DNA from 2 places in the Shewanella sedimentimangrovi genome. Region 2 is predicted to be linked to the other one. Evidence: riboswitches for the same ligand, from Rfam matches in the RefSeq annotation. Region 2 holds a riboswitch; the other holds the start of a gene.

Region 1 (9,729 bases), 120 kb from region 2:
TGACCGCCTCGATAGTAAACATCTTGCATCCTGTCCGAATTGAATTAACCCTGCCTGCGCCGAGAAAGCAGCAACAGGAAGAAACCGCTGCCGATGACAGCCGTGATGATACCCACCGGCAGCTCCTGCATCGGCAGCAGGCAGCGAGCCAGCACATCGACCCACACCATAAACAGGCCCCCCACCAAGGCGGTCAGCAGCAATAGGGTGCGGCCGGGAAACAACTGCCGCACCAGATGCGGCACCATCAAGCCAACAAAGCCTATGCCGCCGCAACTGGCCACCAGGGTGGCGGTCATCAGCGAGCAGGCCAGCAAACTGCCGAGCCGCAGCCGGGCCACATCCACCCCCAGGGCGTGGGCCGTCTCATCCCCCGCCGCCAGCGCCTGCACCCGCCGCCGCCCGGCAAACAGTGCCAGGCCAAACAGAACAAACACCAGCAGCGGCTGCCAGAGCATGGTCCAATTGGCGCGGGCGAAGCTGCCCAGGGTCCAGAACAGCACAGAGGCAGTGGCCTCGGGGGTGGAGAAATACAGCAGCAAGCTGCCCATGGCGCCAAATAAAAACGAGGTGGCCACCCCGGCGAGCAACATACGCTCCACCTGGCTTTGCAGCCCAATGCCACACAGGGCCAACACCAGAGCCACCGACAGGGTGGCGCCGACAAAGGCCCCCAGTGGCAAGGTCAGCCACAGCATGGCACTGCCAAACAGGGCACTGCTAACGGTCAGGGCGACAATGGCGCCGAGGGACGCGCCGGAACTGATGCCGAACAGGAAAGGATCCGCCAGCGGATTGCGGGTCACGGTTTGCAGCACCCAGCCGGAGAGGGCCAAACCGGCACCGCAGATAAAGGCCAGCATTACCCGCGGCAGCCTAAGCTCCAGCAAAATCCGCTGGTTCACAAAGGGCACATCCTGGGGCGGTGGCAGCCCCAGCAGCTTGTGCCAGTAGACACTCGCCACCTGCAACCAGTCTATGTTGGCGGCGCCAAAGGCGCTGGCGGCGAGCGGCGTCAGCCCGGCCAGCAGCAACAGCGCCAGCAGCAGATAATCCTCCCGCCCGAGCGGTCGGGTCAGCCATTTGGCCAGACGCAGCCTGAGGAAACCTTGCATCTAGTTGCGCCTCCCTTGATCGCGGTAGCCGTAAAAATACTGCAGCTGCGGCTTACCGTGCTGGGGATGGGGCGAGACGCTGCAACAGACGCCGAACACGGCGGCGAGACGGGCCTCGGTCAGCACCTCTTCCGGTGTGCCCCAGGCGACGGTACGGCCCCGCTCCAGCAGCAACAGGCTGTCACACAGGGCGCTGGCGAGGTTGAGATCGTGGATGGAGCAGATGACGCTGATCCCAAGGGAGCGCACCAACTCCAAAATCTGGATCTGATAGCGCACATCCAAATGGTTGGTGGGTTCATCGAGCAGCAGCAGCTTGGGTCGCTGGACTATGGCGCGGGCAATGAGCGCCCGCTGCTTCTCGCCGCCGGACAGCTGCTCAAAGGGAGTGTCGGCCTTGTCACTGAGTCCCACCTGAGCCAGCGCCGCATCCACCCGCTCGCCGTCGGCTGCCCTGTCCTGTTCGAACCAACCCTTGTGTGGAATAAGCCCCATGGCCACCTGGGCCCGGGTACTGAGATCGAAAAAGTGCGGCGTGTCCTGCTGCACCACGGCCACGCTGCGGGCAAAGTCGCGCCTTGAGACCTGGCTGATGTCTTGCCCCTCAAGACAGATGCGCCCCGAGTCGGGCCTGAGATAGCGGTAGAGACAGCGCAGCAGGCTGGATTTACCGGCGCCATTGGGGCCGATAAGGCCCAGCATCTGCCCTGACGCCAGTTCAAAACTGACATCATCGAGCACCTGATTGCCCTTGGGGTGCCAACAGAGGCCGTCGACCTTGAGCGCAGGCGTCATCGCTCGCCCCTCAAAAGGCAAGGAAAACAGAGTCTTGACCCACGAGGGCCGAAAAAGGGTAGCATTTACTCAGGCTCCACCGGGTAACCCGCCCGGGTTTAAGACCAAAAAACACAATCCACAGGCAGGTATCCTGACTCGAAGGCATGGCCTTCACACAGTTGCGGGCACAGTCCGGGCTTATCCCGGTTCCCTGTTCGGCCGGGTTGACCTAAGTCCCCGGCACCTGCAGATCGACAGCCACAGCTGTTTCGCGAGCTGATCATTATCCGACTTTTGTTGACACTGGCAAGGCGCGCCTGTGGCTGTTTATAAAAAATCACAATCCCGACGGCCAGTTAACCGACGGCAACCAGTTTTCAAGCTCGTCCTTTCCGCTTTGGCTGTCATGGCTGATACTTCCGCTGTTATAGGCAGCGCTTTGAGGATAAAAGTCCAGCTGCACCAGCGCCGCCGGCGGCAACAGCAAGCGCCGGTAAAAGCTGGCCTCGGGCCCCAGGCCCAGGGCCCGGCGCAGCAAATGGGTGATCACCCCGCCGTGGCAGACGATAAGGGCAGTCCCGGGGCAGCGTGCCAGCAAGGCCACGAGCGCGGCGTCGAGGCGCGCTTCGAACTCTACCAAGGGTTCACCCCCGGGCGGAGTGTGGGTCCAGGGATCCTGCCACCAGTCCCCGATGGCCTGCTGTTGCCACAGCTCGGCCAGGGGCTGACCGTCCCAGGCACCAAAGCCCAGCTCCCGCCAGGCACTGTCCAGGGTCAAGGTGCGGCCGCGCTCGGCCGCATGCGTCTTCGCAAATTCACGGCAGCGGCGCAGGGGCGAGCTGATAACCTCGGCCACCTCTGGCACTTTTGCCGCCGCGGTGCGCATTTGCTGCCAACCCTTGGCAGTGAGGGCCACGTCGCTATGGCCGCGCAATATGGCGCCGCCTTCGCATTCGCCGTGGCGCAATAGGTACAGGGTCTGTTTCTCGGCTATTGGCTCTGACATGGCATTCCTTTTATTTTCCACCGGAGAGGACAGCAGGTTTGTGCCTGCCCAGGTGGGCCAATCTGGCATAGACTTGGGCTTAGATCGATTTGAGCTTAAATCGATTTGAGCTTGGTTCGACTTAAAGCGCGGCAACCCCGGCTAATGCAGCCAGCGGCCTTGCCCTTGGGCGTCGGTTTCGCATATTATGGACGTCTATACGTTTATATGTCCAAAATTTTCAGCCGCGTTTTTTGCGAACGTTTGCGAACGACGGCCCAGTATACAGGTATCAGCTATGGCGACTTCCGCAACACCCGGCCACTTGGAGCTTCAACTCAGGGCACTGCTCAAGGAGCGCATTTTGCTGCTCGATGGCGCCATGGGTACCATGATCCAGGGCTACGCACTGGAGGAAGCCGACTACCGGGGCGAGCGTTTCAAAGACTGGCCCAGCGACGTCAAGGGCAACAATGATCTGCTGGTGCTGACCCAGCCCGGGATCATCAGGCAGATCCACCGCGACTACCTGCTGGCCGGCGCCGACATCATAGAAACCAACACCTTCAACGCCACCACTATCGCCATGGCCGACTATGGCATGGAAAGTCTGGCCGCCGAAATCAACCGGGTCGGAGCCCGCATCGCCCGCGAGGTGGCCGATGAGGTGGCCGCCCAAACCGGCAGCCCACGTTTTGTGGCCGGGGTGCTTGGTCCCACCAACCGCACCTGCTCCATCAGCCCGGATGTGAACGATCCCGGTTATCGCAATATTCACTTTGATGATTTGGTAGTGGCCTACCGCGAGTCCACCACAGCCCTGCTGGAGGGCGGTGCCGACATCATACTGGTGGAAACCATTTTCGATACCCTGAACGCCAAGGCGGCACTGTTTGCCATCGAGTCCGTGTTTGACGATTTGGGCCAGCGCTGGCCGGTGATGATTTCGGGCACAATCACAGATGCCTCAGGTCGCACCCTGACCGGCCAAACCACTGAAGCCTTTTACAACTCGCTGCGCCATATCAAGCCCATCAGCATAGGCCTGAACTGCGCCCTGGGCCCCAAGGAGCTGCGGCCCTATGTGCAGGAGCTGGCCCGCATCAGCGAAACCTTTGTCTCGGCCCACCCCAATGCCGGTCTGCCGAACGAGTTCGGCGGCTACGATGAAACCCCGGAAGAAATGGCCGACATCATAGGCCAGTGGGCCAAAGACGGCATGCTCAACATTGTGGGCGGCTGCTGCGGCACCACCCCGGAGCATATCCGGGTGATCCGTGAGGCGGTGATCAAACACGCTCCCCGACCACTGCCGGAGCTGCCGGTGGCCTGTCGTCTGGCGGGCCTGGAGCCCCTGACCATAGACGCCGACTCCCTGTTTGTGAACGTGGGCGAGCGCACCAACGTCACAGGCTCGGCCAAATTCCTCAAGCTTATCAAGGAAGGCAAATTCGAAACCGCCCTCGACGTAGCCCGGGAGCAGGTGGAAAACGGCGCCCAGATCATCGACATCAACATGGATGAGGGCATGCTCGACGGCGTCGAGATCATGCAGAAATTCCTCAACCTTATCGCCTCCGAGCCCGACATCAGCCGGGTGCCTGTGATGATCGACTCCTCCAAGTGGGAGGTGATCGAGGCCGGCCTCAAGTGTGTCCAGGGCAAGTGTATAGTCAACTCCATCTCCCTCAAGGAGGGGGAAGAAAAGTTTATCGAGCAGGCCACCTTGGTGAAGCGCTACGGCGCCGCCGCCATCATCATGGCCTTCGATGAGCAGGGCCAGGCCGACACCCGCGCCCGCAAGACGGAAATCTGCAGCCGCGCCTACCGCATCCTGATGGAGCAGGTGGGCTTTGCCCCGGAAGACATCATCTTCGACCCCAATATCTTCGCCATTGCCACCGGCATTGAGGAGCATGACAACTACGCGGTAGACTTCATCGGCGCCATCAAGGACATCAAATCCCAACTGCCACACGCGATGATTTCCGGCGGCGTGTCCAACGTGTCCTTCTCGTTCCGCGGCAACAACCCGGTGCGCGAGGCCATACACGCGGTGTTCCTGTACCACGCCATCAAGGCCGGCATGGACATGGGCATAGTCAACGCCGGTCAGCTGGCGATTTACGACGATATTGACCCCGAGCTGCGTGAGCGGGTGGAGGCCGTGGTGCTGAACCTGCCCTGCAAGGTGCCGGGCTCCAGCAATACCGAGCAGCTTTTGGAAATCGCCGACCGCTTCCGCGGTGACGGTGGCGGCGCCCAAAAGAAGGAAGATCTTGAATGGCGCAGCTGGCCGGTGAACAAGCGCCTGGAGCATGCCCTGGTGAAGGGCATCACCGAATTTATCGACACCGACACCGAAGAGGCGCGCTTGCAGGCGAGCCGGCCCCTGGATGTGATCGAAGGGCCGCTGATGGACGGCATGAACGTGGTCGGCGATCTGTTTGGTGCCGGCAAAATGTTCCTGCCCCAGGTGGTCAAGTCCGCCCGGGTGATGAAAAAGGCCGTGGCCTACCTCAACCCCTATATCGAGGCGGAAAAAATCGAGGGCCAGAGCAACGGCAAGGTGCTGATGGTGACGGTCAAGGGCGATGTGCACGACATAGGCAAGAACATAGTCGGCGTGGTGCTGGCCTGTAACGGCTACGAGGTGATTGACCTCGGGGTCATGGTGCCGGTGGAAAAAATCATCGAGGTGGCCAAGCGCGAGCGGGTCGATATTATCGGCATGTCCGGCCTTATCACCCCCAGCCTGGATGAGATGGTGCACAACGTCAAAGCCTTCGAGCGCGAGGGCCTGAGCCTGCCCGCCATCATCGGCGGTGCCACCTGCTCCAGGATCCACACCGCGGTCAAAATTGCGCCCCACTACCCCCACGGCGCCATCTATATTGCCGATGCGTCCCGGGCCGTACCCATGGTGTCCAAGCTCATCAACCCAGAGACCCGCGCCGCCACCATAGCCGCCGAATACGCCGATTATGACAATATGCGCCAGAAGCGCCTGTCCCAGGCCAAGCGCAAGGAAATCGTTTCCCTGGAAGCCGCGCGGGACAACCGCTGCCAGCAGGATTGGGGCGCCAATCCGCCGCTGAAACCCAATAAGCTCGGCATTCAGGTGTTTGACGACTACCCGCTGGAGGATCTGGTCGATCGCATCGACTGGACCCCCTTCTTCCGCGCCTGGGAACTGCACGGTCACTTCCCGCGCATCCTCGACGACGAAGTAGTGGGCGTCGAGGCGCGCAAGCTGTTCGCCGATGCCAAGGCCATGCTGGCGACCATAATCCGCGACAAGTGGCTGACGGCCAAGGGGGTCATAGGCCTGTTCCCGGCCAACACGGTCAACTTCGACGATATCGAAATCTACAGCGACGAGTCCCGCACCGAAGTGCTGCAAACCACCCACCACCTGCGGATGCAGCTGGAGCGGGTTGGCAACCACAACTTCTGCCTGTCAGACTTTGTCGCCCCCAAGGACAGCGGCGTCGCCGACTACATGGGCGGTTTTGCGGTCTGCGCCGGCCACGGTATAGATGAGCATCTGGCCCGCTTCGAAGCCAACCACGACGACTACAACGCCATCATGCTCAAGGTGCTGGCGGACCGGCTGGCGGAAGCCTTCGCCGAACGCATGCACGAGCGGGTGCGCAAGGAATTTTGGGGCTACGCCGCCGATGAGAACCTCGACAACGAGGCGCTGATCAAGGAAAAGTACAAGGGCATACGCCCCGCCCCCGGCTACCCCGCTTGCCCCGATCACACAGAAAAAGGCCTGCTGTGGGAACTGCTCAAGCCCGATGAATGTATCGATTTGAATATCACCGAAAGCTACGCCATGTACCCCACGGCGGCGGTCTCTGGTTGGTACTTCGCCAATCCCCAGTCCCGCTACTTCGGCGTCACCAATATCGGCAAGGATCAGGTGGAGGACTACGCCCGCCGCAAGGGCATGACGGTTGCCGAAACCGAGAAGTGGTTGGCCCCGGTGTTGGATTACGATCCGGAGTAATCGTCAGTACTCTTCGGAAGCAAAAAACAAAAGCCGCATTGAGCGGCTTTGGTTTTTTGGGCTGGCGCCCAAGGCCTTACTGTAAAGCCCGCTGTTGCCAATTAGAGGAAGACCGGCTGCCAACTCTTCGATAACCAATCACCTGCGGTGCGCTTTAGCACTGCCACCCCAGTGACACGCCGTGAATACATCCTTGTAGGCTCAGCGGCGACATCCCTGTCGCCAATGGTCACTGGTGCGGCAGTGCTGGCTAATGGGAGTTCCACTCCAGCCATGGCGGAACAGGCGAGAAAACTTGAAGAAATATTGTGAAGTTTGACTGTTGCACCGCTTCCCCTTCGGAGCCGCCGACGACTGCATGGATGCGGGAGTTAGGACGAAGCAGGAGCCAGAGTCGAGGACGATGAGCTTGGGCGCGTAGCCGAGGGAGAGAACCCGAGGCTGCTTCGGTCGAGCAGGGTGAGTGTCGCGGTAGCGACTGTCTTACGAACGCGAGGCATGGAGCCGAGCTGGGATGGATTTACATGGATGTAAATCCGAGAGTCTGTCGCGTTGGCCGTTTCGCCCATAAACCCGAGGGGCTTTCGGCTCCGGTTGGGAGCATCTTTTTCGGTTGCAAGGGCGAAGCTCGCTAGAGCGCCATGAGCGCGAGTCATGGATGGCGAGCTGGCCGTTAAACATGGAAGTTGTTCGTGGATGAGCAAAGCCCCTTGCCCGGGTGTGGGTTGGAGACCCACGACTTTGTGCCGCTGGCACAGCGGCTATTTATTACCATTAGCGCATATAGCTCAAACAGTTAAGGTCTACTGTTCGAGCTATACAAAACCTGTAAGGTCGGATAGCTTGTAAGGTAACGGACCTTGCAAGGTCGCAATAATAAAATGTTAGGCTTCCAAGGAGGTTGGGGTGAATGGCGATAACATGTGTCACATGTGCGGTGGCACAGGACGAAATATCAAGGGAGAAAACTGTCCCATGTGTGGCGCAAGAGTCACCTATGGCAGGGGTAATAACAAGCGAGAAATCCATGTCTCTGGCACAGACCATGAAGAAGTTCTTAAGGTCGCGCGAGAACTATCTAAAGGTAATGGCAAATCGCCACTTTTGTTTTTGTTAACAAATTGGTCCTTCATATTTGGTTCGCTGTTGTCTGTACTTGGAGTTGTATTGGTAGTCATGGGGGCAACAGGAGAAACTGAGTTTTCTTTTTTTGGTCAGACTTTTAAGTCCCAAAACATAGGTATCGCAGCATTTTTTCTTGGCGCCACTCTAGTTGTTCTGAATGTTCGCCGAATACTTAAGTCTTATGATAGCGACAATAGGTAGAAAGCCTAACAAGTGACTGTGGCATTCCGTCAATATTTATTACGCCAATTCAGGTGATTCTTCGCCCCACCGAGTCCCGTTTTTCATCATGGTGTTGAGAGTGACCAAGAGCTTTCGCATGCAGGCTATCAATGCCACCTTGGGCAGTTTTCCCTGGGCCTTTAAATGTTCATAGTAGCGTTTGAAAACCGGATTGCACTGGATGGCTGACATCATGGCCATAAACATGACGGTTCGCACCCTGGCTCGACCTCCGCGAATACGGCGTTTACCTGTGTAACTGCCGCTCTCGCGGCTCATGGGGGCAACGCCTACCAGCGCGGCGATTTCTTTGCGATTGAGTTTGCCAAGCTCGGGTAAGTCGCTAAGTAAGGTGTATGCCAATACCTTGCCTACCCCGGGAACGCTGGTCAGTATGTCGGCTTTTTCACGCCAGCCTTTGAATTGCATGACCAGGGTATCCAACTGTTTGGTGAGTGTGTCTATCTGCTTTTCAAGGCTTTTAAGCATGGCTTTGATAGAAGCGTGTAGTGGCTTTGGCAGGATTTGCAGGCGATTTTTCTCCATGGTGGACATCTCCAGTAATTGGGTGCGCCTGACGAGTAAGTCTTTGACTAACCTGGATTGTTCATCTGGAATGGGCTTGATTTCTGGCTTGAGCGTGGCGCCAAACTGCGCAAGGACGCCGGCATCCAGTTTATCGGTTTTGGCCAGTACGCCTATCGCCTGAGCAAAGCGTCTGACCTGAATGGGATTGACCACCACGACCGGCAATCCGGCTTTATCACAGGCAAACACAAAGGCGTGTTCATAGCGGCCTGTGGCTTCAGTGACAATGCGACTGATGCGATGGGATTGCAGTAAGACAATCACCTTTTGGATTTCTGCTGCTTCATTGGCAACGGTGAAATACAGATTCAACGGGTAAAGCATGATGTCGAGTTTGGACTTGCTGACGTCTACTCCGACTGTGATTTCAGATTGGATTTCCGTGGTATTCATAATAAGCTGACTCTGCCTTGCTATACGGGCTCGAGGCCCCGATGACTGTTCGAGTTGTCGCTAAAGAGTCATGCAGCGCTGCACACTTGTTACCGGTCTCTCGCAAGAGGAGCCTGCGCTAAATCGAGCTGCTGCATGAAGGCCCTCAATGGCCGTTGAGGGTGGGCCTCAATTTACCCAAAAACACACGGAATGAACCATACAAGCGCATGTTGTCGGACTGGTTTTCCGCTGCGCTCCAAACCAGCCGCAAATGCGGGCGTTAGCCACAATGACAAGTAAACGTATAAATCTAAGCACCTTATTAGCATGGTCACCAACAATTCTGTTGTCTTGTTATGTGGCGGCTAGTTTTATTTTAAAAGAAGAAAATCCTTCATTGCTCTGCTCGGCAATAAATCCTGGCGGCAAAGAGTTTGTTTGCGGTTACGCATACTCAGCACCAATGATTCAGATATTTGCGGTTTCAGTTAGGGTTTTATTTTTAGTTGCAATGGTCTGCTCTTTAC
Region 2 (9,729 bases):
AAAACGGCACGCCTTATCCGCTGCATTGAAAAGGGCTTAGCCAGGGACGCCTGAACCTCAGGGCTGATCCAGGGTAAAGCCCACCTTGATGGTCACCTGCCAATGGGCAATCACCCCGGCCTCCAGGTGGCCCCGGGTTTCCACCACCTGAAACCACCGCAGCTTGTGCAATGACTGGGCCGCGGATTCAATGGCATTTTTGATGGCATCATCGGATCCGATGGCGGAAGAGCCTGTCAGTTCAATGATTTTGTAGGTGTGATTCATGGGGGACCTCCAGTGCACTGAGGGAACCCCCTGAGTATAGTTGCTTAAGCCGGCAGCGGGCAGCGACGACGCAATTCCCGACCGGCAGCCACCATATTGCGCAGTGCCGGTTCCACCTCATCCCAGCTGCGGGTCTTAAGGCCACAGTCCGGATTGATCCACAGTTGCCGCAATGGGATCCGCTGTGCGGCCCGTTCCATCAGCGCCACCATGGCCGCCACATCGGGGATATTGGGCGAGTGGATGTCGTAGACGCCGGGGCCAATCTCGTTCGGATAATCAAAGGCCTCAAAAGCGCCGAGCAGCTCCATGGCTGAACGACTGGTCTCTATGGTGATCACATCCGCATCCATGGCCGCGATGGCGGCTATGGTGTCGTTAAACTCGCTGTAACACATATGGGTATGGATCTGGGTTTCATCCCGCACACAGGCCGCGCTGAGCTTGAATGAGGCCACGGCCCAATCCAGATAGTGCTGCCACTGGTCGCGCCTTAGCGGCAAGCCTTCGCGGAACGCTGGTTCATCAATCTGGATTATGCCTATGCCGGCAGCCTCCAGATCCGCCACCTCATCCCTGATGGCCAGCGCCAGCTGGGTGCAGATAGTCTCACGACTGATATCTTCCCGGGCAAAAGACCAGTGCAGCAGGGTGACGGGGCCGGTGAGCATACCTTTAACCGGTTTATCGGTCAGGCTCTGGGCAAATTCGGCCCACTCCACCGTCATGGGTCTGGGGCGGGACACATCACCATAGATCAGCGGCGGTTTAACGCAGCGGCTGCCGTAGCTTTGTACCCAACCGTTTTTGGTGAAGCCGACGCCGGCCAATTGCTCACCGAAATACTCCACCATGTCGTTGCGCTCCGCTTCGCCATGGACCAGCACATCCAGGCCCAACTTAAGTTGGCGCGAGATGCTGTCACGGGTCACCTGCTGCAGCTGATGACGATACTCAGCCTCGGCCAACTCCCCTTTACGCCAGCGATTGCGCAAACTGCGGATGGCCGCTGTTTGGGGAAAAGATCCTATGGTGGTGGTGGGCAACAAGGGCAGCCGCAGCTTCGCCTGCTGTTGCTGTTGTCGCAACACGAACTCACTGTCGCGCTCAAAATCTGCCTGACTCAGGGCTGCAATACGCCGGGCGACGGCGGTATCGGCGGCCAAACGCTTGGCCTCGCGGCGCGCCTTGCAACGCTCAATGATGGCCCTGGCAGGCTCGGATGCCGGGGTTTGCAACAGCTGCTGCAGCTCATTCAATTCATGCAATTTTTGTTTGGCAAACGCCAGTTGTTGCCTGAGCTCAGGTGCCAGGGCGGTTTCGACGTCCAAATCCACCGGCGAGTGCAGCAGCGAACAGGAGCTGCCGAGCCACAGGCGCTCGCCAAGGGCGTCTGCCACCGGTACCAGGCGCTTGGCAAGCAAATCCAGATCGGCGGCCCAGACATTGCGACCGTTTATCACCCCGGCGCTCAGTACCTGCCCGGATTGCAGCAGCGGCAGAAAATCGTCCAATTGCTCCGGGGCCGACACCAGATCCAGGTGCAAACCGGCGACCGGCAAGGCAGCCACCAGCGCGCTGTGGTGAGCAATGGAGCCGTAGTAGCTGGTCAGAAGCAGCTTGGGAGCCGCTTGGCTTAGCGCCTCGTAGGCCGGGGCAAAGGCCTGCTGCCAGTCCTTATCCAGATCCAGTGCCAGTATGGGCTCCTCAATTTGCACCCAGGCTACGCCCTGGGCTTTGAAGCGCGCCAGCAGCTCGCCATAGGAGTGCAGCAATGCCGGCAACAGGCTCAGCTTGTCAAAGGGCTCGCCCTGAGTCTTGGACAGGTACAGGAAAGACAGGGGACCCAGCAGACAGGGCTTGGGATCGTAGCCAAGGGCCTTGACCTCTTCCACCTCATCAAACAACTGCTGCCAGGCGATGGCAAACTGCTGGTCCCGATGCAACTCGGGCACCAGGTAGTGATAATTGGTATTGAAATACTTGGTCATCTCGGCGGCCGCGGCGCTCTTGCCTGTGGGCGCCCGGCCACGGGCGACCCGAAACAGGGTGTCGAGATCTATGGCATCACCATCACGGTGACGCTCGGGGATCACGTTCAGGGTCGCCGCCAGGGTCAGCACCTGATCGTAAAAAGCGAAATCCCCCACCGGCAATTGCTCGACCCCGGCTTCCGCCTGCCACAACCAATGCTGACGGCGCAGCCGCTGCCCCTGCTCCAGCAATGCCTGCTGGCTGATTTCACCGCGCCAGTATTGCTCCAGGGCGAACTTCAATTCCCGGCGCCGACCTATTCTTGGAAAACCTAGACTATTTAATTGCATATTGTATACCTTGTTGATGTAATATGAGCAAATTGCAACCAAGGCCCGGTTGACATATTCTCAATGGGCGTCTGGACGTCCAGAAGTTTATTGTGGTAGTCTCAGGGCAAGCAATCGAATTGGATTCACGGGCAACATGAGCAACATTCATGTGGAGAGAAAATGATAGAGCTGAGACACCTGCGCACCTTGATGGCACTCAAAGAAAGCGGCAGCCTGGCGGCTGCGGCAAAGAAACGCTTTGTCACCCAATCTGCGCTATCCCATCAGATTAAAGAGCTGGAAACCCGGATCAATTCACCGGTGTTTGTGCGCAAGAGCAAACCTTTGTCTTTCACCCAGGAGGGCTCACGCCTGCTACATCTGGCGGAGGAAATCTTGCCGCGGGTGATGGAGACGGAAACGGATCTCAAGCGCGGGCTGGATCCAGACAGCAACCGGCTCAGGGTGGGTATTGAATGTCACAGCTGTTTTCGCTGGCTGATGCCGGTCATGGAGGCGTTCAGAGATCAGTATCCCCATGCCGAGCTCGATATTTCCAGCCGCCATCTGTTTGATTCCCTCAATGCCCTGGAAACAGGGGAACTGGACATAGTGCTGACCTCGGATCCCGTGCCCGGCCACACCCTGGCCTATCAGCACCTGTTTGATTTTGAGGTGAAGCTGGTGGTGGCCAAGGATCATCCGCTGGCCAGTTTACCCTACGTGGTGCCGCAGCAATTGGCGGGCCAGCCCCTGATTAGCTATCCGGTACCGCTGGAGCGACTGGACTTCTATCGACTGTTTCTGGAACCGGCCGGCATCGAGCCCGGCCCCCAGAAGTGCAGCGATCTGACCTCTGTGCTGCTGCAGCGTATCGCCTGTCAGGAAGGCGTTGCCGCCCTGCCGAATTGGTCCATCAGTGAAGCCCAGGGACTGAGCCTCACCAGTCTCAAGCTGGGGATTGAAGGGCTGAAACGCCCGCTGTTCGGTGCCTATCGCCGCGATGCCGGCGCATCCAGATTGATCCAGCACTGGCTGGAACTGGTGGCCGGCGAAGGTTTGGCGCGTCAGGGCAACCGCTGATAAGCTATTTATGTGAAATAAAAACGCCTGCAACTGCAGGCGTTTTTATTAAGCGAAGCTCACTCAGAGCGGATTGAGCAGCAGGCCACGCATGGACAGTACTCGGCGCAAGATCAAACCCGGTGAATTGGGGTTGCGGGTCTGGCGCAGGTTATGGGCAATCATAAATTCATCTTTGAGCTCTTCATCCAGCCCCAGGGACTCAAAGGCCTCCAGGGTCAGGGTTTGCTGCTGGGTATCTATGATGCTCTTGATGATGCCCAGGGGGAAAGATTCTTCCGACTCGGCATTGAGATACGCAAAAGCGGTCAGGGCGATGATTTGACCAAAGACACTGAACAGCGCCAAGGTCTGGACTTCATCGGGATCTATCTTAACCCCATCCATCTCGATTAAGCTGTCTACCGCAGAAGCAGCAATGCTCTCGGTCAGGCGCCAGTAGCCCTGCACCAACTTCTTATAGGGCTGGGGCAGCTCATCGAGCCTCTCCTTGAGGTAGAAACTGAAGGCATAACGATAGATGTTTATCTGCCCCAGACGGATCAGGGCATCCTTGAGGCTGCGGGTCTTGCCGGGATTGACTGTGGCCACCTGAGCCGTGGTGCTGCGCCACAACAGATGGGCCGCCAACGCAGGATCGGTGGACACTATATCGATCACATTGCGTATGTCTCCATCGGCTATGATGGCCTTTTTCAGCGGAACCAAAATACCCCGCCGCCCGATCACCTGCTCTTCATTGGCAATGATGGCCCTGATCTGGGAAAACACCTGATGCTCAAGCTCAGTCATGTAACACTTTTAAACCTTTTATCCGGGGAACCCTGACAAATGCCGTCGGCAAAGGACCGCATCCATCCCACCTCGATTTTTAATTATCGGGGAATTTACCCACAAAATCCTGCCTATGGTCAAGCTGTATTCCATTGTTACCACTAAATTTCGTGAGCCGCATTTAAAAGGCACCGCTGGCCTGCAAATTGACAAATACCGCCTCGGCCAACGCCTGGTATCCTTGGTTGTTGAAATGCACCCCATCCGACTTCATGCCCGCTGTCGACAACAGATCACTGACAGTGTCGTCCAGCAACGGCAAACCATACTGGTCAGCCAATTCTTCATACAGGGGCATGGGCGACAACAACAGGGATTTATCCGGCACTGCCAACAGCAGCACGGGCACCTGTCTGGTCCGGGCCGCAAGGATCATACCTTCAAGATTAGCCTTTAATTGGCTTTTATCGAGTCCCCTGAGCACATCATTACCGCCTTCAAGCAACAGCAGCAGATCCGGCTGAGTCTGGTCCAACACATCGGCGATACGTGCCAATCCCTGGGCGCTGGTTTCACCTGAAATGCCGGCGTTGATCACCTCACACTCACACAGGGCCGACAGCATTGCCGGGTAATCCCGCCCCTCGCCCGCCCCCACACCCTGGGTCAGGCTGTCACCAAAGGCCAGGATGCGCGCATTTTCCCCCAGATAAGGCAACTTGGGGCCAGAGCAGCCACAGAGCAAGAGCAGAAACAGCAGGGTTCGCCGCACAGGAATTCCGGTTCAATTTGCAACTTACTCATTTATCGCCGAAAAAAAAGCCGGACACAAGTCCGGCCTTTCATTTGCACAACAGATTTGCGGATCAGAAATGGTATTTGATGCTGGCGCTCACCATCCGGCCACTGCCGGGATAATAGCCATTGCCCCAATCGCTGTAATAACCGGCGCTGACATAGTCCTCATCCAGCAGGTTGTCGGCACGGACACTGGCCAGCCACTGACCGCGGCGATAATTCAGCGCCAGGTTGACCAGGGTATAGGCATCCAGTTTGTCCGCCAGATTGGCGTTATCCCCTTCGATATAGCGTTTACCCGTGTACTGGGCATCCAGATACAGCTGCCAGTTGTCGTCCAGATCATAGCTGGCAAAACCGCGACCACTGTGGCGGGCCACCCAGGACAACGCCTTGCCGTCATTGCTTCCTGCGGTAAAGAAAGCATCGGTAAACTGATAGTCCAACCCCAACGCCAGGGCATCCAGGGGCTGCCAATCCAGATCCAGGGCCACACCATAACGGCGCGAGCTGTCGGCATTGACGTTGGCGCCATTGAAATACGCGCTTGGATCTGGCTTGGGTGCGGAGGGATCCCAGACGATTTCATCCTCAAGGTCGAGACGGAAAGCGCTCAGGCGCAGGCTGTAACCCTTGCTGTGATAATCCCAGCCGGCCTCATAGGAGCGACCGGTTTGTGGATCTAGGCCCAATACGCCCTCGGATGTATAGGCCTGCTCATCCACCTTGGCGAAACGGAAGTTGTCTTCCGCCCTCAGGTAAAAGCGCTGCTGCTGGTTGGGACGGTAATTGAGGCCCAACTCCAGCGCATGGGCATCGTTGTCCAGGTTCACACCGGCGGGATAAGTTAAGTCGTCACGCAGCTCGTCCCTGACCTCGGCGTAGCGACCGCCAATCACGTAGCTGAGGCTGGAGCTCAAGGGCACACTGGCCTGCACAAAGGCTGCCGCCAGCTTTTGGGTGTTGGACCTGTCCATGTATGAGTAATCAAACTTGGACTCGCCCCGTGACAAATCGGCCCCGGCAATCAGCTTAAGCTCGCCGGCTTGGATATCATAACGGCCGCTGAATTTGGGACTCAGGCTCAACAGACGTCTTTGGGTGTTGCCCTTGGATCCAAAACTTATCGAATCCACATCCGTGCCGCTGTAATCGGCATCCAGCAGCAAACGCCAATGACTGGACAAGGCCTGCTGATAGCCCAGGCGGGCATTGCGACTGATGCTGTGGTTGTTGTCTGTTATGCCGTCATAGGCAGCTTGGCGGGGATTGTCCCGGAACTGCTCGTCTGTCAGCGCCCCGGCCAATTCACGCTCATCATCATTGAAACCGGCCTCTATAAACAGGCTGCGCTCCCCCTGCTCGTACTGCACCCGCGCCAGCAGGGCACTGGTTTCACTCTCGCTGTGGTCGCGATAGTTATCGCTGTCACGACGATTGGCCGTCAGGTAATAACGCCAGTTGTCGTTGATCGCTCCGGCGTAATCACCGCGAGCCTCATAGGTGGCATAGTTACCAGCCAGCAATTGCAGCGAGCCACTGCCTGCATCCGGTGCCTTGGTGACTATGTTAATCACCCCACCCACGGCCTGATCGCCGTAAAGCACCCCGGCGCTGCCGGAGAGAATTTCAATACGCTCCACCTGGTTGAGGGCAATGGCATTGAGATCCGGTGCGGCGATATCAATATTGTTCAGCCGACGACCGTCCACCAATATCAGGGTATTGCTCGCGGCTTGGCCGGCAGCGAAGCCACGCATGGCCAGCACAGGGCCGGCACCATTATCGCTGAGCTGAATGCCGCTCTGGCCCCGGAGCAGTTCGCCCAGGCTGGTGGCACCACTCATGGCAATGGCGGCAGCGTCTATGACATTGACGTTGGCGGCGAGGTTCAGCGGCGTATCCGCGCTGCGGCCTATGACCACCAGGGTATCTGTGGTGTTGGAATTGCCTTCTGCGGCCTGGACGGCGAAGGTGCCGAGCAGCATGCCGGTAAGAAGGGCGAGAGATGTTGGATGTGAACCCATTAACCTTTGACTCCATCAAGGAAAACGGGGCAAAAGTGCCACGATGGCCCAAGGCCGGTCGCACCCGCAGATCTGCCCACCGAAATCTGGGGATAACCTGGAGGGCCGGTCTCCGGACTTTGGTTAGGGCCGATTGGCCTGCGATCATAAGCTTTAAACGCCCATTAGCTTTAAAGGCCAGGGCGCGCCGGGATCTCACCATTTACCGTTGCGGGGGCAGTGCCGGAATTGCGCCGGCTTCCCGATTATCCCGAACATTCGGGCACCCGGAAGGTTGACAACCCGCCGAGTGTTGGCGGGCCGGCGCATTATAGACATCTATATGGATAAATGTCTAATTGGATTGGTTAAGCTTGATGGGCTGCAAGGGCGCAATAAACTCCCGGTAATTGCTGCCGTTGAGCGGGACATTGGCTGCGGTAAACTCAAGGCCGCGCATGGATTTGTGCATCAGCAGCAGATCTTCGCCGCCACCCAGCACGGCGTAATAGCCTATTTCGCCCCGGGACGACGACTCACCATGAAGATGCGTATCCGGCATGCGGCTGCAGCCGAGTATGGCCTGAAATCCGGATTGTTCACCGGTTGCCATCTCGAGCGCCCCCAGGGGTTCATACACCATTTCCCCCAGACAACTGGCCTTGTAATTGTTTGTGAAGGTTTCGAAAAAGGCCTTCGGCGTTATCCTGTCGCCCATGCCATGGAACCCCTGGACACAGACCAGGCTGGTCCAATCGGCCAAACGCTGCTCCTGTGGCAGGAATTCAGCGCTGAACATACAACAATTCATCGGTGCCGACCTGGCGCCAGTTGTCAGGCAATTGAAAATTCAATACGGTATCGTAAACTTTCAGCTCTTCCGCCCCGGCAGGGAGCTGAGCAGCAACCAATGCCGTCAAACCTATCCAAACAATATTATTCCACTTCATCATTAAACTCCCTGTTGTGTGCCGACTTTCCCTGTCCACATGACCCAAGCGTCACAATCTTAATCGCAGATTGTGTAGCTATCATTTCCTTTAAGCATTAAATGTCAAGCAGATAAAAAAACGCCGCAGCTGCGGCGTTGTATTTTTGCCGGTGTGTCTTTATGCCAGCGCTTTGGGATTTGCCCCATAGACATTGGTTTCGGCACTGTCCTGCACCATAAAGATCAGCAGCACTATCCAACCTATAACGGGGATGAAGTTGAGCAGCTGCCACCAACCGCTGCGGCCGGTATCATGCAAACGCCTGGCGCCCACGGCCAGAGACGGCAGCAATAGTGCCAGGGCAAACAGGTTCACAATCCAGGATGCACCCAGCAGATAGTCAAGACCGGCCAGCAGGACATAAAAAATCAAGTAAAACAGCACAAACATCCAGTATTCGGTACGACGGGCGCGCCCGGTGAAGTCGGCGTACTTGACGATGGCACCAATAAAATATTGCATTCCAGCTCCTTAATTGGGAATTCCCACTTTAATCCTTTAACATCAACATACTACACCTATTTGGTGCTGAGATTCACTTTACCACGTTAGGCACCGAGGCCAAGTCGTTATTTAGACTGACAAAACTGGTGTGACCAGATACAAGCGTAAAAAATAGGTTCTGCTTCAGCAAGGTAGGATTTCCAAATATGCTTCCGGTCCGGCGAAGTCCCATCCATGGACCGGCCGGGGGCAACAAGGTATATTGCCACCACGCAATTCCGTTATCCGCATGTCTCTTTGTCAGCCTGCATGCAAGATTCAATAAGGACGTTTCATGGCCAGCCTGAGCAGTATTCATATCTATCCCGTCAAATCCATCCGCGGCCAAACACTCCCGGAGGCCAGGGTGGCAGAGGAAGGCCTGATTGGCGACAGACGCTTCATGGTGTGCGGCCTCGATGGTCGTTTCTTTACCGCCCGCACGCATCCGAGACTGTCGCTGATCTACAGTGAATACGTCTCGCCACAGGCCGTCCATGCCGGCGCCCTGGAGTTGCACTTTGACGATATGCCCCCCCTCAGGCTGGAGCCAGACCGATTTGCTTCCGCCCCCTTGGCCACCGGTGTTTGGAAAGATAGCTTCAGTGCTCTGACCACCACGAAAGAGGCGGATGCCTGGATCACCGCGGTACTGGGGGAGCCGGCCAAACTGTTATGGCTTGGCGAACAATCGGCCCGTTTTCGCCAACAAACCGGTGGCCGGGTCAGTTTTGCCGATGGTTACCCCTTGCTGCTGATAAGCCAGGCCTCACTGGAAGATCTCAACAATCGCAGCGACCGACTCAATCGGATGGCGCAGTTTCGCCCCAATCTGGTCATTGAAGGCGTTGACGCCTTTGCCGAGGATAGCTGGGACAGGATCCGTATCGGTGAAGTGGAGTTCAAGGTGGCCAAACCCTGCGGTCGCTGCGTGATGACCACCCTGGAGCAGGACAGCACCGAGTTCCATCCGCTGAAGGAGCCCCTCGACACCCTCAGTCGCTATCGTCGCAGCGGCAA

What was found. A riboswitch is a leader RNA that binds a small molecule or an ion and turns the genes downstream of it on or off. The one in region 2 is predicted to bind cobalamin.
Region 1: another riboswitch for cobalamin. It lies ahead of JYB85_RS14400 (ABC transporter ATP-binding protein); the one in region 2 lies ahead of JYB85_RS13850 (TonB-dependent receptor).

What each region holds. Positions count from the first base shown of each region.
Region 1 covers NZ_CP071502.1:3,254,933-3,264,661, forward strand. Annotated here, with positions in the region: gene cobT (nicotinate-nucleotide--dimethylbenzimidazole phosphoribosyltransferase) at 1-22, opposite strand, end outside; gene JYB85_RS14395 (FecCD family ABC transporter permease) at 45-1,115, opposite strand; gene JYB85_RS14400 (ABC transporter ATP-binding protein) at 1,116-1,910, opposite strand; cobalamin riboswitch at 2,017-2,155, opposite strand; gene JYB85_RS14405 (histidine phosphatase family protein) at 2,230-2,898, opposite strand; gene metH (methionine synthase) at 3,176-6,892, shown strand; gene JYB85_RS14415 (hypothetical protein) at 7,799-8,218, shown strand; gene JYB85_RS14420 (IS110 family RNA-guided transposase) at 8,258-9,220, opposite strand; gene JYB85_RS14425 (hypothetical protein) at 9,492-9,729, shown strand, end outside.
Region 2 covers NZ_CP071502.1:3,130,781-3,140,509, forward strand. Annotated here, with positions in the region: gene queG (tRNA epoxyqueuosine(34) reductase QueG) at 1-54, shown strand, start outside; gene JYB85_RS13825 (dodecin) at 58-267, opposite strand; gene metE (5-methyltetrahydropteroyltriglutamate--homocysteine S-methyltransferase) at 312-2,591, opposite strand; gene JYB85_RS13835 (LysR family transcriptional regulator) at 2,754-3,656, shown strand; gene JYB85_RS13840 (HDOD domain-containing protein) at 3,720-4,448, opposite strand; gene JYB85_RS13845 (GDSL-type esterase/lipase family protein) at 4,612-5,202, opposite strand; gene JYB85_RS13850 (TonB-dependent receptor) at 5,297-7,255, opposite strand; cobalamin riboswitch at 7,342-7,540, opposite strand; gene JYB85_RS13855 (hypothetical protein) at 7,590-8,033, opposite strand; gene JYB85_RS13860 (hypothetical protein) at 8,020-8,184, opposite strand; gene JYB85_RS13865 (DUF805 domain-containing protein) at 8,344-8,688, opposite strand; gene JYB85_RS13870 (MOSC N-terminal beta barrel domain-containing protein) at 9,005-9,729, shown strand, end outside.